Regions from separate parts of the Streptomyces sp. NPDC017246 genome, predicted to be linked through region 3. Evidence: riboswitches for the same ligand, from Rfam matches in the RefSeq annotation. Region 3 holds a riboswitch; each other region holds the start of a gene.
The links. A riboswitch is a leader RNA that binds a small molecule or an ion and turns the genes downstream of it on or off. The one in region 3 is predicted to bind cobalamin.
Positions count from the first base shown of each region.

Region 1 (6,951 bases), on a different contig from region 3:
CAAACGATTGCCTGGGTAAATGGAACACATCACGCTGCTGCTCGCCATTGTGGTCGTGACAGCTCTCGTGTTCGATTTCACGAACGGTTTCCACGACACCGCCAACGCGATGGCCACGACCATCTCGACCGGTGCGCTCAAGCCGAAGACGGCGGTGGCCATGTCCGCCGTGCTGAACCTCGTCGGCGCGTTTCTGTCCGTGGAGGTCGCCAAGACGATCTCCGGCGGGATCATCAACGAAGAGGGCATTCGTACAGAGGTGATCTTCGCCGCGCTGGTCGGCGCCATCCTCTGGAATCTGCTGACCTGGCTGCTCGGACTGCCGTCCAGCTCCTCGCACGCCCTCTTCGGCGGCCTCATCGGCGCCGCGGTCATGTCGGCCGGCTGGTCGGCCGTGAACGGCTCCACCATCGTCACCAAGGTCCTCATCCCCGCCGTCGCCGCGCCGCTGGTCGCCGGCCTCGCCGCGATGCTGGCCACCAAGCTGACGTACAGGATCGGCGCCAAGACCGACGAGAAGCACACCGCCAAGGGCTACCGGGTCGGCCAGATCGCCTCCGCCGGTCTCGTCTCCCTCGCCCACGGCACCAACGACGCCCAGAAGACGATGGGCATCATCACCCTGGCACTGGTCACCGGCGGCGTCCTCGCCCCCGGCTCCAACCCGCCCCTGTGGGTCATCGTCTCCGCCGGTGTCGCGATCGCCCTCGGCACCTACCTCGGTGGCTGGCGCATCATCCGCACCATGGGCAAGGGCCTCACCGACCTCCGGCCGCAGCAGGGCTTCGCCGCCCAGACCAGCGCCGCGACGGTCATCCTGGCCTCCTCGCACCTCGGCTTCTCCCTCTCCACCACCCAGTCCTGCTCGGGTGCCGTGATGGGCGCCGGTCTCGGCCGCAAGGGCGGTGTCGTCCGCTGGTCGACCGCGACCCGGATGTTCGTCGCCTGGGGTCTGACCCTGCCCGCCGCGGGTCTGGTCGGCGCCGGTGCCGAGTTCCTCACCAAGCAGGGCCCCTGGGGCATCGCCGCCGTCGCGGTCCTCCTGGTCGGCGGCTCGGGCGTCATCTGGTCGCTGTCCCGCCGCAAGCCGGTCGACCACAACAACGTCACCGACGACGACCTCGACGCCGAGCCTGCGGGTGTCGTGACCACCGCCATCGCGGCCGTCACCCCGCCGCCGGCCGCCGGTTCCGTCGCCGCCGTCGCGGACGAGGACCTCAAGACCACCATCCCCGCGCCGGTTCCCACCGACCCGGCCGCTCCCCCGGCTCCCGCCGCAGCGGTGTAAGGAACGAACCACATGAAGATCGACTGGGCAGCTCTCGGCTCCGTCTTCGGAGTCAGCCTCGTGGCGACCCTCGCGCTCGTGGGCCTCTTCACCCTCGGCATCATCGGCCTCTCCAAGCAGGAGCAGGCCGCCGCCCAGGGAGGCTCCGCCGCGATGGCCCGCACCGGCGCCTACGCCTGCTTCGGCCTCTGCCTCGCGGCGGTCGCGTACGGCATCTACCTGATCGTCGCCTGACGGTCCTCGGGATCCCGGCCGGGCGGTCCGCACCTTCGGGTGCGGGCCGCCCGGCCGTCGCATGTCCCGCGCCGTGTTTGTGGTGCTTCGCACAGTGACCCGACGCAGGTCAAGGGTGAGTTGACGGGTGTTCTCGGGCCGTGGTGGACTGCCGAGGCCATTACGGCGGCAGTAGAGGAAGTCCGGTGCGAATCCGGCGCGGTCCCGCCACTGTGACCGGATCCGAAGGGTCCGGGAGTCAGGAACTCTCGCCGCCGGTCACGTCGATCCAGGGCGCGGACCCTGAGTGAGGACATAGCGCCATGCCCGGCCGCGGCCGCAGCGTATCCAGAGCCACCGGTGTCTTCGCCTACGGCGCGGCCCTCGGCCTCGCCGTCGACCAGCTCGTCGGCGACCCCCGCCGCGGCCACCCCGTCGCCGTGTTCGGCCGGGCCGCCGCCGCCGTCGAGGAGCGCCTCCACCACGACCACCGCGGCTGGGGCGCCCTGCACACCGCCGTCTGCGCCGGCTCCACCGCGGCCCTGGGCGTGCTCGCCGCACGGGCCGTACGGAACCGGCCGGCCGCCGCCGTCGCCCTGACCGCCGCCTCCGTCTGGGCCGTCGTCGGCGGTACGACCCTGGGCCGGGAGGCCCGCGCCATCGGCGGGGCGCTCGCCGCCGGGGACCTGGACGTGGCCCGGGAGCGGCTGCCGCATCTGTGCGGCCGCGATCCGCAGTCCCTGGACGGACCGGCGATGGCCCGCGCGGTCGTCGAATCGGTCGCCGAGAACACCTCGGACGCCGTGGTCGGCGCCCTCTTCTGGGGCGCCGTCGCCGGCGTGCCCGGCCTCGTCGCCTTCCGGGCCGTCAACACCCTCGACGCGATGGTCGGCCACAAGTCGCCCCGCCACCGCCGCTTCGGCTGGGCCTCGGCCCGGCTCGACGACGTGGCCGGCTGGCCCGGGGCCCGGCTGACGGCCGCCCTCGCGACCGTCGCCGGCGGGAACCCGCGCGGAGCCGTACGGGCCTGGCGGGCGGACGCGGCGCAGCACCCCAGCCCCAACGCGGGCCCGGTCGAGGCCTCCTTCGCGGGCGCGCTCGGCGTACGGCTCGGGGGCACCCTCTCGTACGGCGGGCGGGTCGAACACCGGCCGGTGCTGAACGGGGCGGGGCGGCCCGTCGAGGTCGCCGACATCGACCGGGCGGTACGGCTGTCGCGGCGGATCACCGGACTCACTCTGGCCGCCTGTGTGGGCGGCCGCATGATCATCGGCGCCCTGGGGGCCCGGAAGCGGAGGAACGCATGAGGGGTGGGGGGCTGCTGGTCGCCGGCACCACGTCCGACGCCGGCAAGAGCGTCGTGACGGCCGGCATCTGCCGCTGGCTGGTCCGCAAGGGCATCAAGGTGGCGCCGTTCAAGGGACAGAACATGTCCCTCAACTCCTTCGTGACCCGCGAGGGCGCCGAGATCGGGCGGGCCCAGGCCATGCAGGCGCAGGCCGCCCGCGTCGAGCCGACCGCGCTCATGAACCCGGTGCTGCTCAAGCCCGGCAGCGACCGCTCCAGCCAGGTCGTCCTGATGGGCAAGCCGGTCGGCGAACTGAGCGCCCGCGGGTACCACGGGGGCCGGCAGAAGGAGCTCTTCGAGCCGGTGATGGCGTGCCTGGAGGAGCTGCGGAGCACCTACGACGCCGTGATCTGCGAGGGCGCGGGCAGCCCGGCCGAGATCAACCTGCGGCGCACCGACATCGTGAACATGGGCATCGCACGGGCCGCCCGGCTGCCCGTGGTCGTGGTCGGGGACATCGACCGGGGCGGGGTCTTCGCCCAGTTCTTCGGCACGACGGCGCTGCTCGCCCCCGAGGACCAGGAGCTCGTCGCCGGCTACCTGGTGAACAAGTTCCGCGGCGACGTGACCCTGCTGGAGCCCGGACTCGACATGCTCCACGGGCTCACCGGGCGCCGGACCTTCGGCGTGCTGCCGTACGCGCACGGGCTCGGCATCGACGAGGAGGACGGCCTGCGGGTCTCCCTCCGGGGCGCGGTGCGGGAGTCCGTCGTCGCACCGCCGGTCGGCGCGGACGTGCTGCGGGTCGCGGTCTGCGCCGTACCGCTGATGTCCAACTTCACGGATGTGGACGCGCTGGCGGCCGAGCCGGGTGTGGTCGTGCGGTTCGTCGACCGGGCCGAGGAGCTCGTCGACGCGGATCTGGTCGTGGTGCCCGGCACGCGCGGCACGGTCAAGGCCCTCGCCTGGCTGCGGGAACGCGGTCTCGCCGACGCGCTGACGCGGCGCGCGGCCGAGGGACGGCCCGTGCTCGGCGTCTGCGGCGGCTTCCAGATCTTCGGCGAGCACATCGAGGACGAGGTCGAGTCCCGGGCCGGAGCCGTCGACGGGCTCGGTCTGCTGCCCGTACGGGTCCGCTTCGCGCGCGAGAAGACCCTCGCCCGGCCGGTCGGCTCGGCGCTCGGGGAACGGGTCGAGGGATACGAGATCCACCACGGCGTCGCCGATGTGCGGGGCGGGGAGCCCTTCCTCGACGGGTGCCGGGTGGGGTCCGTCTGGGGCACCCACTGGCACGGCTCCCTGGAGAGCGACGGGTTCCGGCGGGCGTTCCTGCGGGAGGTCGCGGCGGCTGCGGGACGGCGGTTCGTCCCGGCGCCGGACACGTCGTTCGAGGCGCTGCGGGAGGAACAGCTGGACCGGCTGGGCGACCTGATCGAGGAGCACGCGGACACCGACGCGCTGCTGCGGCTCATCGAGGAGGGGGCTCCGGCGGGGCTGCCGTTCGTGCCGCCGGGAGCGCCGTGACGCGGGGCCGTCCTTCGGGACATCAGCGAATCGAACTCGAGGAAAGGACCACCCGATGAGCACCCGGTATCCGTTCACCGCCGTCGTCGGTATGGACGACCTGCGGCTCGCGCTGCTGCTCAACGCCGTCAGCCCGGCCGTGGGCGGTGTGCTGGTCCGTGGCGAGAAGGGCACCGCCAAGTCCACGGCCGTCCGGGCGCTCGCCGAGCTGCTGCCCGCCGTGCCCGTGGTCACCGGCTGCCGGTTCAGCTGCGATCCGGGCTCGCCCGACCCCGGCTGCCCCGACGGGCCCCACGAGACCGGGCCCGGGAGCGAGCGGGCCGCCCGTATGGTCGAGCTGCCCGTCGGCGCCTCCGAGGACCGGCTCGTCGGCTCCCTCGACATCGAGAAGGCGCTCAGCGAGGGGGTCAAGGCCTTCGAGCCCGGACTGCTCGCCGCCGCCCACCGGGGCATTCTCTATGTCGACGAGGTCAATCTGCTCAGCGACCACCTCATCGACCATCTGCTCGACGCCGCCGCCATGGGCTCCTCCTACGTCGAACGCGAAGGCGTCTCCGTGCGGCACGCCGCACGGTTCCTGCTCGTCGGCACGATGAACCCCGAGGAGGGCGAGCTCCGGCCGCAGCTGCTCGACCGGTTCGGACTGACCGTCGAGGTCGCCGCGTCCCGCGAGCCCGAGCAGCGGGTCGAGGTCGTCAGGCGACGCCTCGCCTTCGAGGACGACCCCGCCGCCTTCGCCGCCCGCTGGGCCGACGAGGAGACCGCGCTGCGCGGCCGGATCACCGCCGCCCGCGCCCTGCTGCCCCGGGTGACCCTCGGCGACGCCGTGCTGCTCCAGATCGCCGCCACCTGCGCCGCCTTCGAGGTGGACGGCATGCGCGCCGACATCGTCATGGCCAGGGCCGCGACCGCGCTCGCCGCCTGGGCCGGCCGCACCGAGGTCACCTCCGAGGACGTGCGGCAGGCCGCGCTCCTCGCCCTCCCCCACCGGCGGCGGCGCTCCCCCTTCGACGCGCCCGGCCTCGACGAGGACAAGCTCGACGAGACCCTTGAGCAGTTCAGGGGAGACCCGGAGGAGGACCCCGAGCCCGAGGGGCCCGGGGACGGCGGTCCCGACGGGGGCGGCCCCGGTGACAACGGTCCCGAGGACGGGGGTCCCGAGGACGGGGGTCCCGGTGACGGAGGTCCCGGCGGGGGTGTTCCGCCGCAGGCCGACGGACCCGCCGTGGAGAACCCGCCCGCTCCCGAGGCTCCCTCCTCGCCCGACGAGGCGCCCTCGCCCGCGCCTCGGACAGCCGGTTCCGGGGAGCGGGCCGCCGTCGCCGCCTCCGAGCCCTTCCGCACCAAGGTGCTCAGCGTGCCCGGTCTCGGCCAGGGCGCGGCCGGGCGCCGCTCCCGGGCCCGCACCGAGCACGGCCGTACCACCGGCTCCGTACGCCCCCGGGGCGCGCTGACCAAGCTGCACCTGGCCGCGACCGTGCAGGCCGCCGCGCCGCACCAGAAGACCCGCGGGCGGACCGGGCCCGGCCTGGTCGTCCGCCGGGACGACCTGCGGCAGGCGACCCGGGAGGGACGCGAGGGCAACCTCGTGCTCTTCGCCGTGGACGCCTCCGGCTCGATGGCGGCGCGGCAGCGGATGAGCGCGGTGAAGGGCGCCGTCCTCTCCCTGCTGCTCGACGCCTACCAGCGGCGCGACAAGGTCGGCCTGATCACCTTCCGGGGCCGCGACGCCGAGGTCGCGCTGCCGCCGACCTCGTCCGTGGACGCGGCCGCCGCCCGGCTCGAGAAGCTTCCGACCGGCGGCCGGACCCCGCTGTCGGCCGGGCTGCTCAAGGCCCACGACGTCCTGCGGATCGAGCGTCTGCGGGACCCCTCGCGCCGCCCGCTGCTCGTCGTCGTGACCGACGGCCGGGCGACCGGCGGCGGCGCCGACCCGGTGGCGCTCGCCGCCCGCGCGGCGCGGCTGCACGCCGCCGAGGGCACGGCCTGTGTGGTCGTGGACTGCGAGACCGGACCCGTCCGGCTCGGGCTCGCCCGGGAACTCGCCCGTGAACTCGGCGGCACCGCCGTCACCTTGGACGAGCTGCGCGCCGACTCGATCGCCGGCCTCGTCCGGGACGTACAGGGAAACCGGAAGACCACTGCCAGGAGGGCCGCTTAATGCCGCAGGGACAGCCGACCGCCGTACCCGACGACGGTCTCACCACCCGTCAGCGCCGCAACCGCGCGCTGGTGATGGTGCACACGGGCGTCGGCAAGGGGAAGTCGACCGCCGCGTTCGGCATGGCGCTCCGCGCCTGGAACCAGGGCTGGCCGATCGGGGTGTTCCAGTTCGTCAAGTCCGCCAAGTGGAAGGTCGGCGAGGAGAACGCCCTCAAGGCGCTCGGCGAGACCGGCAAGGGCGGCACGGTCACCTGGAACAAGATGGGTGAGGGCTGGTCCTGGATCCAGCGCGAGGTCGCCGAGGGCGAGCAGTCGCACGAGGAGAAGGCCCGCGAGGGCTGGGAGCAGGTCAAGCGGGACCTCGCCGAGGAGAAGTACAAGTTCTACGTCCTCGACGAGTTCGCCTATCTGCTGCACTGGGGCTGGATCGACACCGCGGAGGTCGTCGAGGTGCTGCGCGACCGTCCCGGCCACC
Region 1 is NZ_JBIRMW010000006.1:65,091-72,041, forward strand. It holds gene ACH4MY_RS15610 (anion permease) at 20-1,288, shown strand; gene ACH4MY_RS15615 (hypothetical protein) at 1,301-1,522, shown strand; cobalamin riboswitch at 1,658-1,790, shown strand; gene ACH4MY_RS15620 (cobalamin biosynthesis protein) at 1,825-2,808, shown strand; gene ACH4MY_RS15625 (cobyric acid synthase) at 2,805-4,313, shown strand; gene ACH4MY_RS15630 (putative cobaltochelatase) at 4,369-6,474, shown strand; gene cobO (cob(I)yrinic acid a,c-diamide adenosyltransferase) at 6,474-6,951, shown strand, end outside.
Region 1: it holds a riboswitch for cobalamin, as region 3 does, so the genes downstream of both, ACH4MY_RS15620 (cobalamin biosynthesis protein) here and ACH4MY_RS00570 (prenyltransferase/squalene oxidase repeat-containing protein) in region 3, are expected to answer to the same signal.

Region 2 (6,951 bases), on a different contig from region 3:
TTCGGGGCGGCCCGCGCGGCCGCCGAGGAGGGCGCCCTCGCGACCGTACCCCTACGGGCCCGCAAGGGCAGGGCCAGTTATCTGGGTGAGCGGTCGATGGGGCACCAGGACCCGGGGGCGACCTCCTCCGCGCTGTTGTTCGCCGCGCTGGACGAGACCGCGCTCGCCGAGAACGGGCGTACCGGGGAGGCGTCATGAGCGGGTCACCCGTCGGGATCGTGCTCGTCTCGCACAGCGCCGCCGTCGCCGCGGCCGTGGCCGAGCTGGCCCAGGGGCTCGCCGGAGGCGGCGACCTGGCGCCGATCCTCCCGGCGGGCGGAACCCCGGACGGCGGCCTGGGGACGAGTTCCGAGTTGATCTGCGAGGCGGCGAAGGGCGTCGACCGGGGCGCCGGCGTGGCGATCCTGGTCGACCTGGGCAGCGCCGTGCTCACCGTGAAGGCCTTGCTCGCCGAGGGCGACGAACTGCCCGCCGGGTCTCGCCTGGTGGACGCCCCGTTCGTCGAGGGCGCGGTCGCCGCCCTGGTCACGGCGAGCGCGGGCGGCGACCTCGACGCCGTGTCGGCGGCGGCCTCGGAGGCGTACGCCTACCGCAAGGAGTGACTGCGCGCAGTGAGCGAGAGGCCGCACCGGGTGGCGACCGTGTTGTGATCCAGCAGGTCAACGCACTAATGTCGCAGGGCCTTGGTGTACGGGAAACCGGTGAAGTACCGGTGCGGCCCTCGCCACTGTGATCGGGAGGTCCGGCTCCACCCCCGCGGGAAATACCCACGGGGAAGCCACTGGACCACGACGGGAGACCCTCGTGGTGTGGGAAGGCGGAGTCCGGGCGCATGACCGTCAGCCAGGAGACCGGCCAGGGTGCGTTGTCCATCCACGAGGTGCTGGAGAGGGTCTCCCAACCATGCATATAGCCGAGGGGTATCTGCCCCCTGTGCACGCCGCCGCCTGGGGCGTCGCGTCCGCGCCGTTCGTCGTCCACGGGGTCCGCGCGCTGACCCGCGAGGTGCGGTCGAATCCTGAGTCCACCCTGCTGCTCGGTGCCTCCGGCGCCTTCACGTTCGTCCTGTCGGCACTCAAATTGCCTTCCGTGACAGGCAGTTGCTCGCATCCGACCGGGACGGGGCTGGGCGCGATCCTGTTCCGGCCCCCCATCATGGCGGTCCTGGGCACGATCACCCTTCTCTTCCAGGCCCTGCTGCTCGCCCACGGCGGGCTGACCACGCTCGGCGCGAACGCCTTCTCGATGGCGATCGTCGGGCCCTGGGCGGGCTACGGCGCGTACCGGCTGCTCCGCCGGTTCGGTGCGCCGCTGATGGTCGCCGTCTTCTTCGGCGCCTTCGTCGCCGACCTGTCCACGTACTGCGTGACCAGCGTTCAGCTCGCTCTCGCCTTCCCGGACCCGGGGAGCGGCATTCCCGGCGCGCTCGCCAAGTTCGGCGGGATCTTCGCCGTGACGCAGATTCCGCTGGCGGTCAGCGAGGGACTGCTCACCGTGCTCGTGATGCGGCTGCTCACCCAGTCGAGCAAGGGCGAACTGACCCGGCTCGGCGTCCTCGCCGGGCGCACGACGGAGCGACGCGAGGAGGCGGCCGCGCGATGAGCCGGAACGCGAAGATCAACACCCTGTTGCTGCTCGTCGTCGCCGCGCTCGCGGTACTGCCGCTCGCGCTCGGGCTCGGGGACCACAAGGAGGAACCGTTCACCGGGTCGGACGCGGAGGCGGAGACCGCCATCACCGAGCTCCAGCCGGACTACGAACCGTGGTTCAGCCCCCTCTACGAGCCCCCGTCCGGTGAGATCGAGTCCGCGCTCTTCGCCCTCCAGGCGGCCATCGGCGCCGGGGTGCTCGCGTACTACTTCGGCCTGCGGCGCGGGCGCCGGCAGGGGGCGGCCCGGGCGGAGACGGAGAGGTCCGAGACCGCCGGATCGGAGACGGCTGAGGCGGAGACGGCTGGGGTGGAAACGGCTGGATCGGCGAGGGCTGGGGCGGAAACGGCCAGTTCGGACGTGGCCGCGTCGGAGACGGACGGGGCTGCCGGGACGGCCGCCGGGGCGAAGACCGCGGCGGTGGACAGGGGCGACGCGGGGGCCACGGCCGACGCCAGTACCGGTGCCGGGGCCGCGGCCGACGCCAGTACCGGGGCTGGGGCCGGTGCCGGATCCCCCCGGGCCGCGTCGTCCGTCGACGGCCAGGACGCGTAACCGCCGATGCTGCCGATCGACGCGGCGGCGCACAGCAGTCGCTGGCGTCGCCGCCATCCCGCCGAGAAGGCGCTGCTCGGCTTCGGTCTCACCCTGTGCGCGGTGAGCCTGCCGCCCTGGCCCGGTGCGGTGCTCGTGGCGACGGCCACGCTCGCGGTCCTGCTCGGCCCGGCCGGTGTGCCGGGCCGGGCGTTGTGGCGGGCGTTCCGGATCCCGCTCGGATTCTGTGTCACGGGGGCGATTCCGCTGCTCTTCGAGGTGGGCGGTGCCCGCGGGCTCGTGGCCCTCGCGCCGAACGGTCCCGCTCAGGCGGGCGGCTTGCTGCTGCGGACGGCGGCGGCCTCGCTCGGGGTGCTTCTGTTCGCCTTCACGACGCCCGTGTCGGACGTCCTGCCCCGGCTCGTCCGGGCCGGGGTGCCGGCGCCGGTGGTGGACGTGGCGCTCGTGATGTACCGCGTCATCTTCCTGCTGCTCGACTCGATGTCCAAGATCCGGCAGGCCCAGGCGGCCCGGCTCGGCCACACCTCACGGGCCGCGACCTGGCGTTCGCTCGCCGGGCTCGGCGCGACCACGTTCGTGCGGGCCTTCGACCGGGCGCAGCGGCTGCAGTCGGGGCTGGCGGGGCGCGGGTACGACGGGACGCTGCGGGTCCTGGTACCCGTGTCCCCGGTCTCCCGCCGGTTCCTCGCCGCTTCGGGCGCGCTGCTCGCGGCGCTCGTCGCCCTCACCCTCGTACTGGAAAGGTCTCTTCCGTGACGTCTTCGACGCCCCCTCCCCGTCCGGTCCCCGTCGTGGAGCTGGTGAACGCGGGCTTCGCCTACGAGGACGGGCCCGCGGTCCTCTCGGGTGTGGACTTCGCCGTGGCGGAGGGGCGGTCGGTCGCGCTGCTCGGCCGCAACGGCAGCGGCAAGACGACTCTGCTGCGGCTGCTCAGCGGCGGGCTGCGGGGCGGGAGCGGGGCGCTGCTGCTGGACGGGGCGGAGGTGGCGTACGACCGGAAGGGCCTGACGCGGCTGCGGACCACCGTGCAGCTGGTGGTGCAGGATCCGGACGACCAGCTGTTCGCCGCGTCGATCGCCCAGGACGTGTCGTTCGGTCCGATGAACCTGGGGCTTACGGAGGAGGAGGTACGGCTCCGGGTACGGGAGGCACTGGAAGCGCTGGACATCACGGCGCTCGCGGACCGCCCGACGCATCTGCTGTCGTACGGGCAGCGCAAGCGGGCGGCGATCGCGGGCGCGGTGGCGATGCGGCCCCGGGTCCTGATCATGGACGAGCCGACGGCGGGTCTCGACCCGCACGGGCAGGAACGGCTGCTCGACGCCCTCCAGCGGCTCCGGGAGACCGGCACGACGGTGCTCATGGCGACGCACGACGTGGACCTGGCACTCCGGTGGGCGGACGAGGCTGCGGTCCTGGCCCCGTCGGGTCTGCGCACCGGCCCGGTCGCGGAGCTCCTCGCGGACGACGCGCTCCTGGAGGAGGCGCGGCTGCGCCGCCCCTGGGGCACGACGGTGGCACGGCTGCTCCGTACCCAAGGCCTGCTCGCGGCGGACGCCCCGGAACCGCGCACACCGGAGGATCTGGACGCGTGGAGCGGGACGGGGGCGACGAGCGCCCGTCAGGGGGCCTGAGTCGGGACCGATCCGGGGCCGGTCCGATCCGGGACCGCTCCGCTCCGGGGCCGGTCCGCTCCGGGCCTGAGCTGATCCCGGCCCGGTCGGGCTCCTTTGCTACCGAGTAGTAGACATCACGTCCAGAATCTTCTGCAACTAGTTGCAGAACGGGAGGGGGTCCCTTAGAACTGAGTCGACGTTCCTGCGCGAGGAGGCGCCCGCATGACCCCGTACCCGCACCTGCTGAGCCCGCTCGACCTCGGGTTCACCACCCTGCCCAACCGGGTGATCATGGGATCGATGCACGTCGGCCTCGAAGAGACCGAGCACGGCTTCGAGCGCATGGCCGCCTTCTACGCCGAACGTGCCCGTGGCGGCGTGGGCCTCATCGTCACCGGCGGAATCGCGCCCAACGACGCCGGGCGCCCCTGGGACGGCGGCGCCAAGCTCACCACCGCCGACGAGGTCGCGGAGCACCGGCTGATCACCGACGCCGTGCACGCCGAAGGCGGCCGGATCGCGATGCAGATCCTGCACTTCGGCCGCTACGCCTACCACCCCGCCCTCGTCGCGCCCAGCGCGATCAAGGCCCCCATCAGCCCCTTCGTACCGAACGAGCTGACCGAGGCCGAGGTCGAGCAGACCGTCGAGGACTACGCCCACTGCGCCGAGCTCGCCAAGGAGGCCGGGTACGACGGTGTCGAGGTGATGGGCTCCGAGGGCTACCTCATCAACGAGTTCATCGCCGCCGCCACCAACCAGCGCACCGACCGCTGGGGCGGCTCGTACGAGAACCGCGTCCGCTTCCCCCTGGAGATCGTTCGCCGGATCCGCGAGCGGGTCGGCGAGGAGTTCATCCTCGTCTACCGCCTCTCCATGCTGGACCTCGTGCCCGGCGGCTCCACCCTGGAGGAGGTCGTCCAGCTCGCCAAGGAGATCGAGGCGGCGGGCGCCACCATCATCAACACCGGCATCGGCTGGCACGAGGCGCGCATCCCCACCATCGCCACCTCCGTGCCGCGCGGCGCCTACACCTGGGTGACGAAGAAGCTGATGGGCGCGGTCTCCGTGCCCCTCGTCACCAGCAACCGCATCAACACCCCCGAGGTCGCCGAGGAGATCCTCGCCGACGGCCGCGCCGACCTGGTCTCGCTGGCCCGCCCCTTCCTCGCCGACCCGGAGTTCGTCGCCAAGGCCACGGCCGACCGCGCCGACACGATCAACACCTGCATCGGCTGCAACCAGGCCTGCCTGGACCACACCTTCAACCTGAAGATCACGTCCTGCCTGGTCAACCCGCGCGCCTGCCACGAGACCGAGCTGATCCTCTCCCCCACCCGCCGCGCCAAGCGGATCGCCGTCGTCGGCGCGGGGCCGGCCGGCCTCTCCTGCGCGGTGTCGGCGGCCGAGCGCGGCCACTCCGTCACCCTGTTCGACGCGGCCGCCGAGATCGGCGGACAGCTGAACATCGCCAAGCGGGTCCCCGGCAAGGAGGAGTTCGACGAGACGCTCCGCTACTACCGTGTGCAGCTCGCCGAGCGCGGGGTCGACGTCCGTCTGAACACCCCCGTCTCCGCGTCCGACCTGGACGGCTTCGACGAGGTCGTCGTCGCCACCGGCGTCTCCCCCCGTACCCCCGGCATCGCGGGCGTCGACCACCCGAGCGTCCTCAGCTACCTGGACGTGCTGCGCGACGGCGCGCCCGTCGGCGAGCGGGTCGCGATCATCGGCGCGGGCGGCATCGGCTTCGACGTCGCCGAGTTCCTCACGGACGGCGGGGAGGGCGCGAGCCAGGACCCCGAGACGTACTTCCGGCAGTGGGGCGTGGACACCTCGTACGAGAACCGGGGCGGACTGCGCGTCCCCGAGCGCGCCGCGCCGCCGCGCCAGGTGCACCTCCTCCAGCGCAAGGAGTCCAAGGTCGGCGCGGGTCTCGGCAAGACCACGGGGTGGATCCACCGCACCGAGCTCAAGCACCGGGGCGTGCCGATGGTCGCGGGCGTGTCGTACGACCGGATCGACGACGAGGGCCTGCACGTCACGATCGGCGGCGAGCAGCAGCTGCTTCCCGTCGACACGGTCGTGCTCTGCGCGGGCCAGGAGCCGCGCCGGGGCCTGTACGAGGAGCTGGTCGCGGCGGGCCGCGTGGCGCACCTGATCGGCGGCGCGGACGTCGCCGCCGAGCTGGACGCCAAGCGGGCCATCGACCAGGGCACCCGGCTCGCGGCCACGCTGTGATCGCCGTGGCCGGCCACTTCTAGGATGCGTGCATGTCCCTCCCGCACGCGATCCTCACCGCGCTGCTCGAAAAGCCGTCCTCCGGCCTCGAACTGACGCGCCGCTTCGACAAGTCGATCGGCTATTTCTGGTCGGCCACGCACCAGCAGATCTACCGCGAGCTGGGCAGGCTGGAGCAGGCGGGGCACATCCGTGCCCTGCCCGCCCCGGTGCCCGTGCGGGGGCAGCGCAAGGAGTACGAGGTGCTGCCCGCGGGCCGCGCCGAGCTGGGCACCTGGGTCGCCAGGTCCGAGGACCCGAAGCCGATGCGGGCCGCCCTGCTGCTGAGGATGCGCGCGGCCGCGGTGGTCGGTGCGGCCGGCCTCTGCACCGAGCTGGCCCGTCATCTCGCCCTGCACCGGGAGCAGCTGGACGAGTACCTGGCGATCGAGTCCCGCGATTTCCCGACCGACCGCCGCCACTCGGAACCCGACCGGCTCCGCCATCTCGTCCTGCGGGGCGGGATCGAGATGGAGCGGTTCTGGGTGGAGTGGCTGACGGGCGCGCTGGCGGAACTCGGGACGGAGTGAGGTCCGGGACGGAGTGAGGTCCGGGCCAGAGTGAGGTCCGGGACAGGACAGCGCGGCTCGCCTCCCGCGCGTGCGGCGCGGGCCTTCCTCACACGCCGCTCGGCACCGCCCGTCGCGGGGCCGGCGTGTGGCGGGGCCACGGTGCGCCCGTCCGTTCCGAGGCGGCGGCCCTGAGCGCCTCCATCAGTGAGCTTCCCGGGTACGCGTCGAACGCCGGGAACTCCCGGCGGTAGTAGCAGGACCAGTAGCTCACCGCCCGTCGTTCCACGCGGGCGAAGAACGCCGGGTTCCGGACGATGAACTCCCCGTAGAGTCCGCGCTGGG
Region 2 is NZ_JBIRMW010000020.1:2,924-9,874, forward strand. It holds gene dhaL (dihydroxyacetone kinase subunit DhaL) at 1-198, shown strand, start outside; gene ACH4MY_RS33460 (PTS-dependent dihydroxyacetone kinase phosphotransferase subunit DhaM) at 195-602, shown strand; cobalamin riboswitch at 668-875, shown strand; gene ACH4MY_RS33465 (energy-coupling factor ABC transporter permease) at 904-1,602, shown strand; partial or broken gene ACH4MY_RS33470 (energy-coupling factor ABC transporter substrate-binding protein) at 1,599-1,914, shown strand; gene cbiQ (cobalt ECF transporter T component CbiQ) at 2,211-2,960, shown strand; gene ACH4MY_RS33480 (energy-coupling factor ABC transporter ATP-binding protein) at 2,957-3,838, shown strand; gene ACH4MY_RS33485 (FAD-dependent oxidoreductase) at 4,043-6,058, shown strand; gene ACH4MY_RS33490 (PadR family transcriptional regulator) at 6,091-6,627, shown strand; gene ACH4MY_RS33495 (hypothetical protein) at 6,716-6,951, opposite strand, start outside.
Region 2: it holds a riboswitch for cobalamin, as region 3 does, so the genes downstream of both, ACH4MY_RS33465 (energy-coupling factor ABC transporter permease) here and ACH4MY_RS00570 (prenyltransferase/squalene oxidase repeat-containing protein) in region 3, are expected to answer to the same signal.

Region 3 (6,951 bases):
TCCGCAGGTCATGCCCTGTTGTGGGCGGTTTGGGCGGGTACCGCCCGGCTACTATTCCACGTCGTACGTGACGTGGGTCCTGTGGGGCGCCTCACCCGTGGAGGCCCTCTCGGACCCCTCGAATGTGACCTGGGCCTCGAAGTTCGCCCGCCGCGTGGCCCGTCGAAGCGCCTTCAGGAGCGTGCCGCCGACGGTGAGGGTGAGGACGACGGTGAGAACGGCGCGGCCGAGGTCCCAGCCGAGGGAGGTGGCGACGACATAGGCGAGGAAACGGACCAGGTTCTCGTCGAGAGGGGCACCCGGCTGGAACGAGATCCCGCTGCTCAGGCCCTGGAGCAGCACCCAGCCCTGGAGATTCATGATCGTGCCGTACGCGAACGCCGCCACGAACCCGTACGCCGAGAGCATCAGCAGCTCGGCCCGGCCCCGCAGCCCGCTCGGCCCCGGCAGCAGCCCGGCCCCCATCGTGAACCAGCCCATCGACAGCATCTGGAACGGCATCCAGGGCCCCACACCGCCCGTGAGCAGGGCCGACGCGAACATCGTCACCGCCCCGAGGACGAAACCGAAGCCCGGCCCGAGGACCCGGCCGCTCAGCACCATCAGGAAGAACATCGGCTCCAGGCCGGCCGTCCCCGCCCCCAGCGGCCGCAGGGCCGCGCCCACGGCGGCGAGCACCCCCAGCATCGCCACCGCCTTGGCGTCCATCCCGCAGTCGGCGATCGTCGCCACGACCACCGCGACCAGGAGCGGCAGCAGCGCGGCGAACAGCCACGGGGCGTCACCGGCGTGCGACGTCACGGCGGAGCCGGCGTCCGCGAAGAGGGGCCAGCAGAAGGCGATCGATCCGGTCACGGAGACCAGGACGAGCGCGGTCACGGAACGCGGGCCCAGCCGGACCGGGCGGGAACTCGCCGTACTCACAGCGCCTCCTCCACCTGTTCGACCGTGAGCCAGGGCTGCGGGGCGAGGATCTTCGCCACCTGCGGCGAGAACGCGGGGGAGGAGACGACCACCTCGGCCGTCGGCCCGTCCGCGACCACCTCGCCGTCCGCGATGATCACCACCCGGTGCGCCAGCTCCGCCGCCAGCTCCACGTCGTGCGTGGCGAGCACGATCGCGTGCCCGTCCGCCGCGAGGGCCCGGAGGTGGGCGACCAGCCGGGCCTTCGCCGCGTAGTCCAGGCCGCGGGTCGGTTCGTCCAGGAGGAGCAGGGGCGGGCGGCCGGTCAGCACCACGGCGAGCGCGAGCGCCAGCCGCTGTCCCTCGGACAGGTCCCGGGGGTGAATGCCGTCCGCGACACCCGGCAGCAGCTCGGACACCAGCGCCCGGCAGGTCCCGGGCGCCACGCCCGCGTCCGTGTCCGCCGCCGCGCACTCGGCGGCGACGGTGTCCGCGTACAGCAGGTCACGGGGCTCCTGCGGGACCAGACCGACCTGGCGGATCAGCTCGCGCGGGGCGGTGGTGTGCGGGGCGCGGCCCGCGACGTGGACGGTGCCGGAGGTCGGGGCGATCATGCCGACGAGGGTGGAGAGGAGGGTGGACTTGCCGGCGCCGTTGCGGCCCATGAGCGCGATGGTCTCGCCCGGGGTGACGGTCAGGTCGATACGGCGGAGGGCTTCGACGCGGCCGCGGCGGACGGCGAGGGCGTCGACGAGCGCGAGGGGGGCGGGGGCAGGGGGTGCCGGTGTTTCGGTGCGGCGGCGCTTGAAGGGGTTGATTCCCCCGCGCCACGCCTTCCCGGACCCGGGAATCCGCCCCGGACCCCGGTCCTCGAACGCCGGACGGTCCGAAAGGTCCGGACCCGCGGGGACCTGGCCCTCAGGCGGCGCCTTCGGCGATCCCGCGGGGACCTGCCCCTCAAGCCGTGCCTTCGGCGATCCCGCGGGGACCCGCCCCGCGAGCCGCTCCTTCAGCGAGCCCGCCCGCCTCCGCGCGTCCCGCACCGTCAGCGGCAGCGGCTCCCACCCGGCGAGCCGCCCGAGACCCACCACCGGCGGATGCACCGGTGAGACGGCCATGATCTCGGCGGGGGAGCCCATCACACCCTCCGGCAGCAGCAGCACCTGGTCCGCGTACTGCACCACCCGCTCCAGGCGGTGCTCCGCGAGCAGCACCGTCGTCCCCAGGTCGTGGACCAGCCGCTGGAGGACCGCGAGGACGTCCTCCGCCGCCGACGGGTCCAGCGCCGAGGTCGGCTCGTCGAGGACGAGGACCTTCGGGTGCGGGGTCAGGACGGAGCCGATCGCGACACGCTGGCGCTGGCCGCCGGAGAGCGTGGCGATCGGGCGGTCGCGGAGTTCGGCGAGGCCCAGGAGGTCGAGGGTCTCCTCGACGCGGCGCCGCATGACGCCCGGCGCGAGGCCCAGGGACTCCATCCCGTACGCCAGCTCGTCCTCGACCGTGTCGGTGACGAAGTGCGCGGACGGGTCCTGACCGACGGTGCCGACCAGGTCCGCGAGCTCGCGCGGCGGATGCGTGCGGGTGTCGCGGCCGTCGACCGTGACCCGGCCGTTCAGGGTGCCGCCGGTGAAGTGGGGGACGAGGCCGGAGACCGCGCCGAGGAGGGTCGACTTGCCGACGCCCGAGGGGCCGACGAGCAGCACCAGCTCGCCCTCGGGGACGGTGAGGTGCACATCGCGCAGGGTGGGCTGGTGCTGCTCGTCGGCCCCCTCGTAGGTCACCGAGACGTTCTCGAAGCGGATCACGCGTTCTCCTTGGGAACGGGGGCCACGAACGCGGGCACCAGGCCCACCAGGATCGACAGGGCCGGCCAGAGCGGGAGCTGCGGCGCCTCCAGGGGGACGACCCCGGGGTGCAGAGCCTCCGGCGCGTACGTGTTCGCCCAGATCATCAGGACCGCGACCGTCACTCCGGAGCCCGCGACCAGCCAGGCCCGGACCCCCCAGCGGTCCGGCCGGTACCGGGTGCGGACGGTCCGCCGCCCGCCGAGCCGCAGCCCGGCCATGGCGGCGAGGAGCCCGGCGCCCAGCAGCGGCAGCCCGTACCCCGCGCCCTCCGCCGCGAGCAGCCCGTACGAACCGGCGCAGATCCCGAGCAGACCGCCCAGGGTCAGCAGATTCGTGGTGCGTCGGACGGCGGCGGGGACCTGTGCCGTCCGCCCGTACCCGCGCGCGTCCATCGAGGCCGCGACCGCGATCGACCGTTCGAGGGCGCCCTCCAGGACGGGCAGGCCGATCTGGAGCACCGCCCGCACCCCGCCGGTGGGGCGGCCGCGCAGGCGTCGGGCGGTCCGCAGCCGGACCACGTCCGCGACCATGTTCGGCGCGAAGGTCATGGCGACGACGACGGCGACCCCGGCCTCGTACAGCGCGCCCGGCAGCGACTTGAGCAGCCGCGCCGGGTTGGCCAGGGCGTTCGCCGCGCCGACGCAGATCAGCAGGGTCGCCAGCTTGAGACCGTCGTACACCGCGAACACCAGTTGTTCGGCCGTCACCCGCCCACCGATCCGTACCCCCTGCGCCCAGTCGGGCAGCGGCACCTCGGGCAGGGTGAACAGCTCGTGCGTGCCGGGGATCGGGGAGCCGAGCAGCAGCGAGAAGACGACCCGCAGGAAGACGACGAACAGGCCGAGCTTCACGAAGGCGCCGTACGAACGGGCCCAGGGCGCGTCCGTACGGCGGGCCGCCACGACGTAACCGGCCACTCCGACGAGCAGACCGAGCAGGAGCGGGTTGGTGGTGCGGGAGGCGGCGACGGCCAGGCCGAGCGCCCACAGCCACCAGGCACCGGCGTGCAGGGCATTGGCCCGGCTCGCCTCCGGGGCGCGGAGAACGGCGGGCGGCATCAGCGGCGTCCTGCGGGACTCGTCGTACGGGAGGTACGGGAGGTACGGGCTGCATGGGCCGCGCGGGAGACGCGGGCCATAGAAGAGGTACCGGACGCACGGGAGCCGCGGGCCGTACAAGAGGTGCGGGTCATACGGGGCTCATCCGCGACGGCGGGCCTTCCAGACCGCCGCCCCGCCCAGGGCCAGGACGGCCGCCCCGCCGACGAGCACGCCCAGCGACGGGCCCCCGCCGTGCTCGCCGGCCGAGGCCGGCGCGGTGGGCGCCGCCGACGCCGGGGCGTTCTCCGCGACCTGCTCGCCGCAGCCCCGCGCCGGGTAGCCGGCGATCCCGCACAGCATGGCGGCGCTGTCGTACCGCAGCGGCTTCGCCACCGTGGCGAGCGCCTCCGCGCTCGTCGCGTCCTCGCGGACCTGCGCGCAGCCGGCCTTGACCGGCTTCTCCGGCGGGGTGTCGCCGGGCGGCGCGTCCGCGGGGCCGCCGAAGTCGACGACGACCGCGACCCGCTTGGTGCCGTCCTTCTTCTCCACGCCTCCGCAGATCCTCGCGAAGTCGGGGGCGGCGGAGGGCAGCGAGGTGTCGTCCGTGCCGTTGCTGATCGCGAAGCGGAAGCCGATCGCGTCGCCGTCGGCGGGGCGGGCGGTCGCCGGCCCCTGGGTGGCGTACGCCCAGGGCTTTCCGCCGTCGCTCTCCCAGAACGACCAGTAGCGGTAGCCCGCGGCCTGCGCGGGAGCGGCCGCGACGGCGGTCAGGGTGAGCAGCGCCCCGGCCGCGGCGCCCGCGAGCCGGGCGCCGTTCCTCGCCGCCGCGGTCACTTCTTGCGGCCGCTCACGAGGAAGCCGATGCCGACGCCGACCACCATGCCGATCCCGATGATCCACCACACGTCGAAGCCCGACTCGTCGTCGTCACTCGTCGAGGAGGCCGAGGTGTCCGGGGTCTTGGGCGCGGGACCGGTGGCGTTGAGCTGCTCCACCAGGTCCGCCGTGCCGAACTCGCGGGGGTCGGTGTCCGTCGCGCGGGCGGCCAGGATCAGCTGTGCGTACGCCGCCGGTCCGCTCTCCTTCGCCCAGGCGGCGGAGTTCTTCTCCAGCCACTCCAGGGCGGGCTTCGCCTCCTTCGCGGCACCGGACGCGGCGAGCGCGACGACGGCGTCGGCGGTGTTGCCGATGTCGGGCTGCTCGGTCGTGTCGGTGGCACCCGGCATCGGGGGCAGGGTCAGGTGGCCGGTCTTCGCGAGGGCCTTCGCCAGGTACGAGGCGCCGTTGAGCGCGGCCCGCTCGACCGTCGGCTTCGACAGGTCGGTGCAGGCCGGCGGTTGCTCGGGGGAGGCCTTGGTGGCGACGATGCTCTTGCCGAGCCCGGCGAGGGTGGCGGCGGCGGTGGCGTCGGCGTTCGCGAGCAGCTTGCCGGTCTTGTCCGGCTGGTACGCGAAGGAGCCCGCGCCGGCCTTGTCGGAGCAGGGCAGTGCGAAGGTGAGGAGCGCGTCGTAGGGCGTACGGCCCTCGGCGGAGGTGAACGAGCCGGGCTTCACGCTCGTCGCGGCGAGCGCGCCGACGACGACCGAGGTGGAGTTGGCGTCGCTGGCGCCGCCGGAGCTGTAGCCCCAGCCGCCGTCCTTGTTCTGTACGTTCCGCAGCCAGCCGGCGCCCGCCTTGACGGCCTTGTCGATCTGCTCGGGGTCGGTGGCCTGGCGGCGGACCGAGCCGAGCGCCTGCACGGCGAGGGCGGTGGCGTTGGTGTCCCGCATGGTCTTCGCGTCGCAGGGCTTCGTGGCGTCGGCGCGGTACGAGCTGAACGAGCCGTCCTCGCACTGCTGGCCGAGCAGCCAGTCCACGGACTGGTCGGCGGGCTGGTAGCCGGTGGCACGCTGGGCGAGGAAGGCGAGCGACTGACGCCAGACACCGTCGTACGTCGGGTCCTTCGTGCCGTACAGACCGGGCGGGATCGTGACGGCCGACGGCGACGGGGAGGGCGCGGCGGTGGCCGCTCCGGCTGCTCCGGTGCCGAGCAGGACGGTGGCGGCGGCGAGCGCGGCTGCGCCGCGGCGGACGGTGTTCATGGGGCCCTCTCCTGCGGCCGGGCACCGGCACGCCTCAGGGCACCAGGCTCGGCTCCGTATTCCTCGACGGTGCCGGCGGTCACGTCCCGGACGGGCAGTCCGACTCGCCGTTCCCCCGAGGGGAGACGGCTCACGGTTGCGGGGTCAGTGCCGGATTCGCACCGGCTTTCCCCGTACGGGCATGATGACGACCGGCTCAGTCTACCGGCCCGTAGGCCCTCCGCCCGGTGGGTGCGAGGCGCCTCACACCGGGACCGGAGACCGCCCCGCGCGGGCGTCCGGAGACCTCCTCGCGTGCGCGTGAGGAGTGACGTCGTGGCGGCGGGGTCTCCCCGGTGGACCTGATCGCGCAGGTCGTCCGTCCGGTGCGGGGCCGAGGCCTCAGACGGCGACGAACTCCACCGGGTCCGTGCCGGGAACCGCCTCCGCGCGGCCCAGCTTCACCAGGCGGCGGACATGGGCCTCGGCCTCGCTGACGGCGATGTTCCGGGAACCGAAGGGGATCTGTTCCCAGGGGCGGTTCCACTCCATCCGCTCGGCGAGCTGCCACGGGGTGAGCGGGACGGCGAGGAGCCCGAGGAGCCCGGTGAGCCGTTCCTCGTGGTGGTCGAGGAGTTCACGGACCCGCCCGGCGGCGTCGGGGAAGGCGTGCTGGTGGGCGGGGAGGACCTCGGCGACGCCGAGGCGGCCGATGCGTTCGAGGGAGTCGAGGTAGTCGCCGAGGGGATCGGCCCCGGTGGCGTCGTCGGGGTCCTCGTACAGCCCGATGTGCGGGGAGATCCCGGGCAGCAGGTGGTCGCCGGAGAAGAGCCGGCCGTGGCCGGGCAGCCGGGAGGGGTGCTCCTCCTCCAGATGGAGGCAGACGTGGCCGGGGGTGTGGCCGGGGGTCCAGATCGCCCGGAGCCGCCGACCGGAGAGGTCGAGGAGTTCGCCGGGGACGATCTCCCGGTCGGGGAGGGCGGAGCGCAGACCGGGGAGGGTACGCATCCGGCCCGAGGAGCGCGCGGCCCGCAGCGGGGCGAGATGCTCCTCGGGGGCGCCGGCGGTGGCGAGCTTGCGGGCGAGGTAGTCGAGCCAGGT
Region 3 is NZ_JBIRMW010000001.1:116,394-123,344, reverse strand. It holds gene ACH4MY_RS00590 (ECF transporter S component) at 52-924, opposite strand; gene ACH4MY_RS00585 (ABC transporter ATP-binding protein) at 921-2,708, opposite strand; gene ACH4MY_RS00580 (energy-coupling factor transporter transmembrane component T) at 2,705-3,808, opposite strand; gene ACH4MY_RS00575 (SCO2322 family protein) at 3,950-4,624, opposite strand; gene ACH4MY_RS00570 (prenyltransferase/squalene oxidase repeat-containing protein) at 4,621-5,871, opposite strand; cobalamin riboswitch at 5,947-6,082, opposite strand; gene ACH4MY_RS00565 (MBL fold metallo-hydrolase) at 6,253-6,951, opposite strand, start outside.

Region 4 (6,951 bases), on a different contig from region 3:
TCGCGGCGCTCATCGACGACATGTTCGCCAGCCAGAAGGCCGCCGAGGGCGTGGGCCTGGCCGCGAACCAGATCGGTGTGGACCTCAAGGTCTTCGTCTACGACTGCCCCGACGACGAGGGCGTCCGGCACACCGGTGTCGTGATCAACCCGGTCCTCAAGGAGCTCCCGGCCGAGCTGCGCGTCCTCGACGAGTCCAACGAGGGCTGCCTCTCCGTCCCGACCGCCTACGCCGAGCTGGCCCGCCCCGACTACGCGGAGGTCCACGGCCAGGACGCCCAGGGCAACCCGGTCAAGGTCCGCGGCACCGGCTACTTCGCCCGCTGCCTCCAGCACGAGACGGACCACCTGTACGGCTACCTGTACATCGACCGCCTCTCCAAGCGGGACCGCAAGGACGCCCTGCGCCAGATGGAAGAGGGCACCCCGCGCTACGAGACGGTGCCGAACGCCTGATCCGTTCACGCGTGCGCGAAGGGCCCCGCACTCCTCGGAGTGCGGGGCCCTTCCTCGTACAGCCGGGTCCTAGAAGTCCTCGTCCAGGTCCACCGAGCCCTCGACCGCCACCTGGTAGGCGGACGGACGGCGCTCGAAGAAGTTCGTGAGCTCCTGGACGCCCTGGAGCTCCATGAAGGAGAAGGGGTTGCCGGAGCCGTACACCGGCGAGAGTCCGAGGCGCACGAGGCGCTGGTCGGCGACGCACTGGAGGTACTCGCGCATCGACTCGGTGTTCATGCCGGGAAGGCCGTCGCCGCAGAGGTCGCGGCCGAACTGCAGCTCCGCCTCGACGGCTTCCTTGATCATGTCGGTGATCTGACGGCCGAGTTCGTCGTCGAAGAGATCCGGCTCTTCCTCCCGCACGGTGTCGACGAACGCGAAGGCGGCGTCCATGTGGCAACTTTCGTCGCGGAAGACCCAGTTGGTGCCGGTGGCCAGGCCGTGCAGCAGACCCCGCGACCGGAACCAGTACACGTACGCGAAGGCGCCGTAGAAGAACAGGCCCTCGATGCACGCGGCGAAGCAGATCAGGTTCAGCAGGAAGCGGCGCCGGTCGGCGGCCGTCTCCAGCCGGTCGATCTTCTCGACCGAGTCCATCCACTTGAAGCAGAACTGCGCCTTCTCGCGGATGGAGGGGATCTCCTCGACCGCGTCGAACGCGGCGGAGCGGTCGTCCGGGTCGGGCAGGTAGGTGTCGAGCAGCGTCAGATAGAACTGGACGTGCACGGCCTCCTCGAACAGCTGGCGCGACAGGTACAGCCGCGCCTCCGGGGAGTTGATGTGCTTGTAGAGCGTCAGCACCAGGTTGTTCGAGACGATCGAGTCGCCCGTCGCGAAGAACGCGACCAGCCGGCCGATCATGTGCTGCTCCGCCGGAGTCAGCTTGGCGAGGTCGGCGACGTCCGAGTGGAGGTCGACCTCCTCCACGGTCCAGGTGTTCTTGATCGCGTCCCGGTAGCGCTCGTAGAAGTCCGGGTAGCGCATCGGACGGAGGGTCAGCTCGAAGCCCGGGTCGAGGAGGTTCTTCTGTTCGGTGGAGCTCATTACTGGCAGGCCTCGCAGGACTCGGGGTTTTCGAGGGAGCAGGCGAGGGCGTCCGCGTCGGGCGTCGCCTGCTGGACGGGGATGGTGGCGGCGGTGGGCGCCGCGGCCTGGGCGGCACGGGCGATCCGGGTCGCCGGGCGGGAGCGCAGGTAGTACGTCGTCTTCAGCCCCTGCTTCCAGGCGTACGCGTACATCGACGACAGCTTGCCGATGGTGGGCGTCTCCAGGAACAGGTTCAGGGACTGGCTCTGGTCGAGGAAGGGGGTCCTCGCCGCCGCCATGTCGATGAGGCCGCGCTGCGGGATCTCCCACGCCGTGCGGTACAGCTCGCGCACCTCGGCCGGGACCCAGGTGAAGCCGGCCACCGAGCCGTTGGCGTCGCGCAGCGCCTCACGGGTCTGCGCGTCCCACACGCCGAGCCTCTTCAGCTCGGCGACCAGGTACGAGTTGACCTGGAGGAACTCGCCGGAGAGCGTCTCGCGCTTGAAGAGGTTCGAGACCTGCGGCTCGATGCACTCGTAGACGCCCGCGATCGAGGCGATGGTCGCCGTCGGCGCGATGGCGAGGAGGAGGCTGTTGCGCATGCCGACGGTCGCGATCCGCTCGCGCAGGGCCGTCCAGCGCTCCGGCCAGTTCAGCTCCACGTCGTAGTGGTCGGGGTGCAGGACACCGCGGGCCGTGCGGGTCTGCTCCCAGGCGGGGAGCGGGCCGCTGCGCTCGGCGAGGTCGGCGGAGGCCTCGTACGCGGCGAGCATGATGCGCTCGGAGATCTTCGTCGACAGGGCGCGCGCCTCGGCGGAGTCGAACGGCAGCTTCAGCTGGAAGAAGACGTCCTGGAGGCCCATCGCGCCCAGGCCGACCGGCCGCCAGCGAGCGTTGGAACGCCCGGCCTGCTCGGTCGGGTAGAAGTTGATGTCGACGACCCGGTCGAGGAAGGTGACGGCCGTACGGACGGTCGAGTCCAGCCGCTCCCAGTCGATGTCGCCACCGACGACGAACGAACCCAGGTTGACCGAGCCGAGGTTGCAGACGGCCGTCTCGCCGTCGTTCGTGACCTCGATGATCTCGGTGCACAGATTCGAGGAGTGGACGACCGTGCCGGGCTCGGCGGTCTGGTTGGCCGTCCGGTTCGAGGCGTCCTTGAAGGTCATCCAGCCGTTGCCGGTCTGGGCCAGGGTCCGCATCATCCGGCCGTACAGGTCGCGGGCCGGCATCGTCTTGCGGGCCAGGCCCGCGGCCTCCGCCTTGTGGTAGGCGGCGTCGAACTCCGCGCCGTACAGGTCGACGAGCTCGGGCACGTCCGCCGGGGAGAAGAGCGACCAGTCGGCGTCGGCGTTGACGCGGCGCATGAACTCGTCGGGGATCCAGTGCGCCAGGTTCAGGTTGTGCGTACGGCGCTGGTCCTCGCCCGTGTTGTCGCGGAGTTCGAGGAACTCCTCGATGTCCGCGTGCCAGGTCTCCAGGTAGACGGCGGCGGCACCCTTGCGGCGGCCGCCCTGGTTCACGGCGGCGACGGAGGCGTCGAGCGTCTTCAGGAACGGCACGATGCCGTTGGAGTGGCCGTTGGTGCCGCGGATCAGCGAACCGCGGGCGCGGATGCGGGAGTAGGAGAGGCCGATGCCGCCCGCGTGCTTCGAGAGGCGCGCCACCTGGTGGTAGCGGTCGTAGATGGAGTCCAGCTCGTCCTGGGGGGAGTCCAGGAGGTAGCAGGAGGACATCTGCGGGTGGCGGGTGCCGGAGTTGAAGAGCGTGGGGGAGGACGGCAGGTAGTCGAGCCGGCTCATCAGGCCGTACAGCGCGGCGACCTCGTCGAGCGCGCGGACGCTGTCGTCCTCGGCGAGACCGCAGGCCACGCGGAGCATGAAGTGCTGCGGGGTCTCGATCACCTTGCGGGTGATCGGGTGGCGCAGCAGGTAGCGCGAGTAGAGGGTGCGCAGGCCGAAGTAGCCGAAGCGGTCGTCGGCGGCCGCGTCGACGGTCGCGTCCAGCCGGTCCGCGTGCAGCGCCACGAACTCGGCGGTGCGGTCGGCGATCAGGCCCTCGCGGTGACCCACGGCGACGGAGGCGGAGAAGGAGAACGAGCCCTGCCCGGCCGCCTCGTCGGCGATGGTGATCGTCAGGAGCCGGGCGGCGAGCCGGGAGTACGCCGGGTCGTCGGCGATGAGACCCGCGGCCGCCTCGGTGGCCAGTTCGCGCAGCTCCGCCTCGTCCGCCACGGCGCTGCGGCCGCGGAGCGCGGCGGCGGCGACCTTGCCGGGGTCGGTGTCGGGGAGATCGGCGGTGAGGTCGGTCAGGGTCCGCAGCAGTACGGTCCCGGGGCCGTCGCTCTCGACCGCGGAAGCCTCGGCGGAAGCCGGATCGGCGGGCGCGATGGTCACGTGGGGGCTCTCCCTCGCTCGGCGCGGGGCCGCGGCGGGGGAAGGCGGGCAGACGGGCGTCCACAACACCGGACGCGACGCTTCCACCGGCCCACTCCGCGAGGCCCGGACGTCATTGGCACCCGGAACGGACGGACCGGGTGCGCCGTCGGCAGGTCCTCGGACTCACGTCGTACGAATTCGTCGTATCCGTACGAAGCACACCGTTGCGGGACAGTTCCGGATTCGCGCCGGATTCCCCTGCGTCGACAGCGAGGACGAGCATACATGTGGGGGGCGCCGTGTGCGGCACCCCCCACATGTTGTGTCGTCCCCCGGCTCAGAACTCCAAGGCGTAGGTGCGCAGGCGGTGGTCGGGAATCGGCTCCCAGTCCCGGTCCGGGGTCCGGACGAAGCCCAGGCGGTCGTATATCCGGTGCGCGGAGACCATCGAGGCGTCCGTGGAGAGCACGATGCGCCGGCACCCCGGCAGGGCCCTCGCCCGCTCGATACAGGCCCGTACGAGGGCCTCTCCGACGCCCCGCCCGCGGGCCTCCCGGGAGACCGCGAGCATCCGGAACTCGGCCTCGCCCTCGACCGCGATGTCCGCCCACGGGGTGCTGCCGGTGGCGAAGGTCACGCCGCCGAGGAGCCGCCCGTCGCCGTCCTCGGCGACGAGCACCTCGCTCTCGCGCGCCCGCCGTGCGGTGTCCCGGAGCACGTTCAGATACGAGTCCTCGGCCCCGTACTTCAGCAGCCCGTCGTTCAGATAGGTCCCCGCGGTGAGCTCACCGAGCGTCTCGTACTCCTCGGGCCGTACCGCCCTGATCGTGAAGTCCATGAGGGCAGTGTGCCTCCGGTCGGCCCCCGGCCTCCAACGGGTGCCGGATGCCGGTCGCCCGCCGGGGACGGCGAAGGCCGCCGTGCCTCCGGAAGAGGCAGGGCGGCCTTCGCCGGGTCCGGCGGTGCCGGGACCGGAGAGCGGTGCCGGTGGGATCCGGCGGCCGGGTCAGTGCGTGTCGGCGCCGATCTTCGGGAGCTTGGCGCTGACGCCGCGGTCCCCGGCGTCGGCCGTGTAGTCCTCCGGGGAGGTCTCGTCGATGCCCTCGGGGGCCTTGACGGCCTTGAGGACGAAGGTGAGGACGACCGTGACGAGGAGGTTGAGGACGAACGCGGTGAGTCCGATGTAGCCGATCTCGCCGATGCCCGGGATCTCGGCAGAGGAGCCGCCGAAGTGCTTCTGGGTCGGGCTGGCGACCCCGTACGCGGCGATCGTGCCGTAGAGCATGCCGACGGCCCAGCCGGCGAGCAGCGCCCAGCGGTGGAACCAGCGGGTGAAGAGACCGCCGACCAGGGCCGGGAAGGTCTGCAGGATCCAGATGCCGCCGAGCAGCTGGAAGTTGATCGCGACGGTCTTGTCCATGGTGAGGACGAAGGCGAGCGCGCCGACCTTCACCAGGAGCGACACCAGCTTGGAGACCTTGGTCTCCTGGGCCGGGGTGGCGTCCGGCTTGATGAAGTCCTTGTAGATGTTGCGGGTGAAGAGGTTGGCCGCGGCGATCGACATGATCGCGGCGGGGACGAGCGCGCCGATGCCGATCGCGGCGAAGGCGACGCCCGCGAACCAGTCCGGGAACATGGTCTCGAAGAGCTGCGGGATGGCGAGCTGGCCGTTCTTCACCTGGATCCCGGCGGCGATCGCCATGAAGCCGAGCAGCGCGAGCAGACCCAGCATCAGCGAGTACAGCGGCAGGATCGTGGTGTTGCGGCGGATGACCTCACGGCTCCGGGACGACAGCGTCGCCGTGATGGAGTGCGGGTACATGAAGAGCGCGAGCGCCGAGCCGAGCGCCAGCGTCGCGTACGTCCACTGACCGGCCTCGCCGGGCACGAGCGAGCCGCGCGGCTTTCCGGTCGCCGGGTTGGTCTGCGCGTACGCCTCGCCCGCCTTGGCGAAGATCTCGTCGAAGCCGCCCAGCTTGATCGGGATGTAGATGATCGCCACCGCGATGACGATGTAGATCAGGGTGTCCTTGACGAAGGCGATGAGCGCGGGGGCGCGCAGACCCGAGGAGTACGTGTACGCCGCGAGGACACCGAAGGCGATGAGGAGCGGCAGGTCCTTGATGAACCAGTGGGTGTTCTCGCCGCCGCCGACGCCCATCACGTCCAGGACGGCCTGGATGCCGACGAGCTGGAGCGCGATGTACGGCATGGTCGCGAGGATGCCGGTGACCGCCACCGCGAGGGAGAGGCCCTTGGAGCCGAAGCGGCCGCGCACGAAGTCCGAGGTGGTGACGTACCCGTGCTTGTGCGAGACCGACCAGAGGCGCGGCAGGAAGGTGAAGATCAGCGGGTAGACCAGGATCGTGTACGGCACGGCGAAGAAGCCGGCCGCGCCCGCCGCGTAGATGGCCGCCGGGACGGCGACGAAGGTGTACGCGGTGTAGAGGTCGCCGCCGAGCAGGAACCAGGTCACCCAGGTGCCGAACGACCGGCCGCCCAGTCCCCATTCGTCGAGGCTGTTCTCGTTCTCGGCCCTGCGCCAGCGCGAGGCGAGGAATCCCATGACCGTGACGGCCAGGAAGAAGAAGATGAAGACGGCGAGTGCGACGCCGTTCACGCCGTCCTTCATCGCGCGTCACCTCCCTTGCGGGCGCGCTGGTCGAGGTGCCACAGCTTGTACGCCACCATGGTGAGCACGGTGGAGATCAGCACCCAGAGCATCTGGTACCAGTAGAAGAACGGGATGCCCGCGAGAAGCGGTTCGACCTTCGCGTAGGAGCTCACCCAGAGCATCGCGACGAACGGCGCGAACAGACAGAGGGCGATCACCACCCGCAGGGGTGTGATGGTGGGTTGTTTCCCTTGTGTCGCATCTGGCGTATCTGACATGGCGATTCCCGTCCCCTCGCTGATCACCTCGGTAATGGTGGGGAAATCTAGGGGACGGTTCAGCTCCATGGAACCCCCGTCCGCATAACGGATGGGACTTTGTCAGTCGAGGTGGGAACGCCGAACGGCCGCACCCGATGAGGTGCGGCCGTCCGTGT
Region 4 is NZ_JBIRMW010000021.1:2,525-9,475, reverse strand. It holds gene def (peptide deformylase) at 1-455, shown strand, start outside; gene ACH4MY_RS34090 (ribonucleotide-diphosphate reductase subunit beta) at 525-1,541, opposite strand; gene ACH4MY_RS34085 (ribonucleoside-diphosphate reductase subunit alpha) at 1,541-3,919, opposite strand; cobalamin riboswitch at 4,052-4,201, opposite strand; gene ACH4MY_RS34080 (GNAT family N-acetyltransferase) at 4,239-4,739, opposite strand; gene mctP (monocarboxylate uptake permease MctP) at 4,908-6,533, opposite strand; gene ACH4MY_RS34070 (DUF3311 domain-containing protein) at 6,530-6,793, opposite strand.
Region 4: it holds a riboswitch for cobalamin, as region 3 does, so the genes downstream of both, ACH4MY_RS34085 (ribonucleoside-diphosphate reductase subunit alpha) here and ACH4MY_RS00570 (prenyltransferase/squalene oxidase repeat-containing protein) in region 3, are expected to answer to the same signal.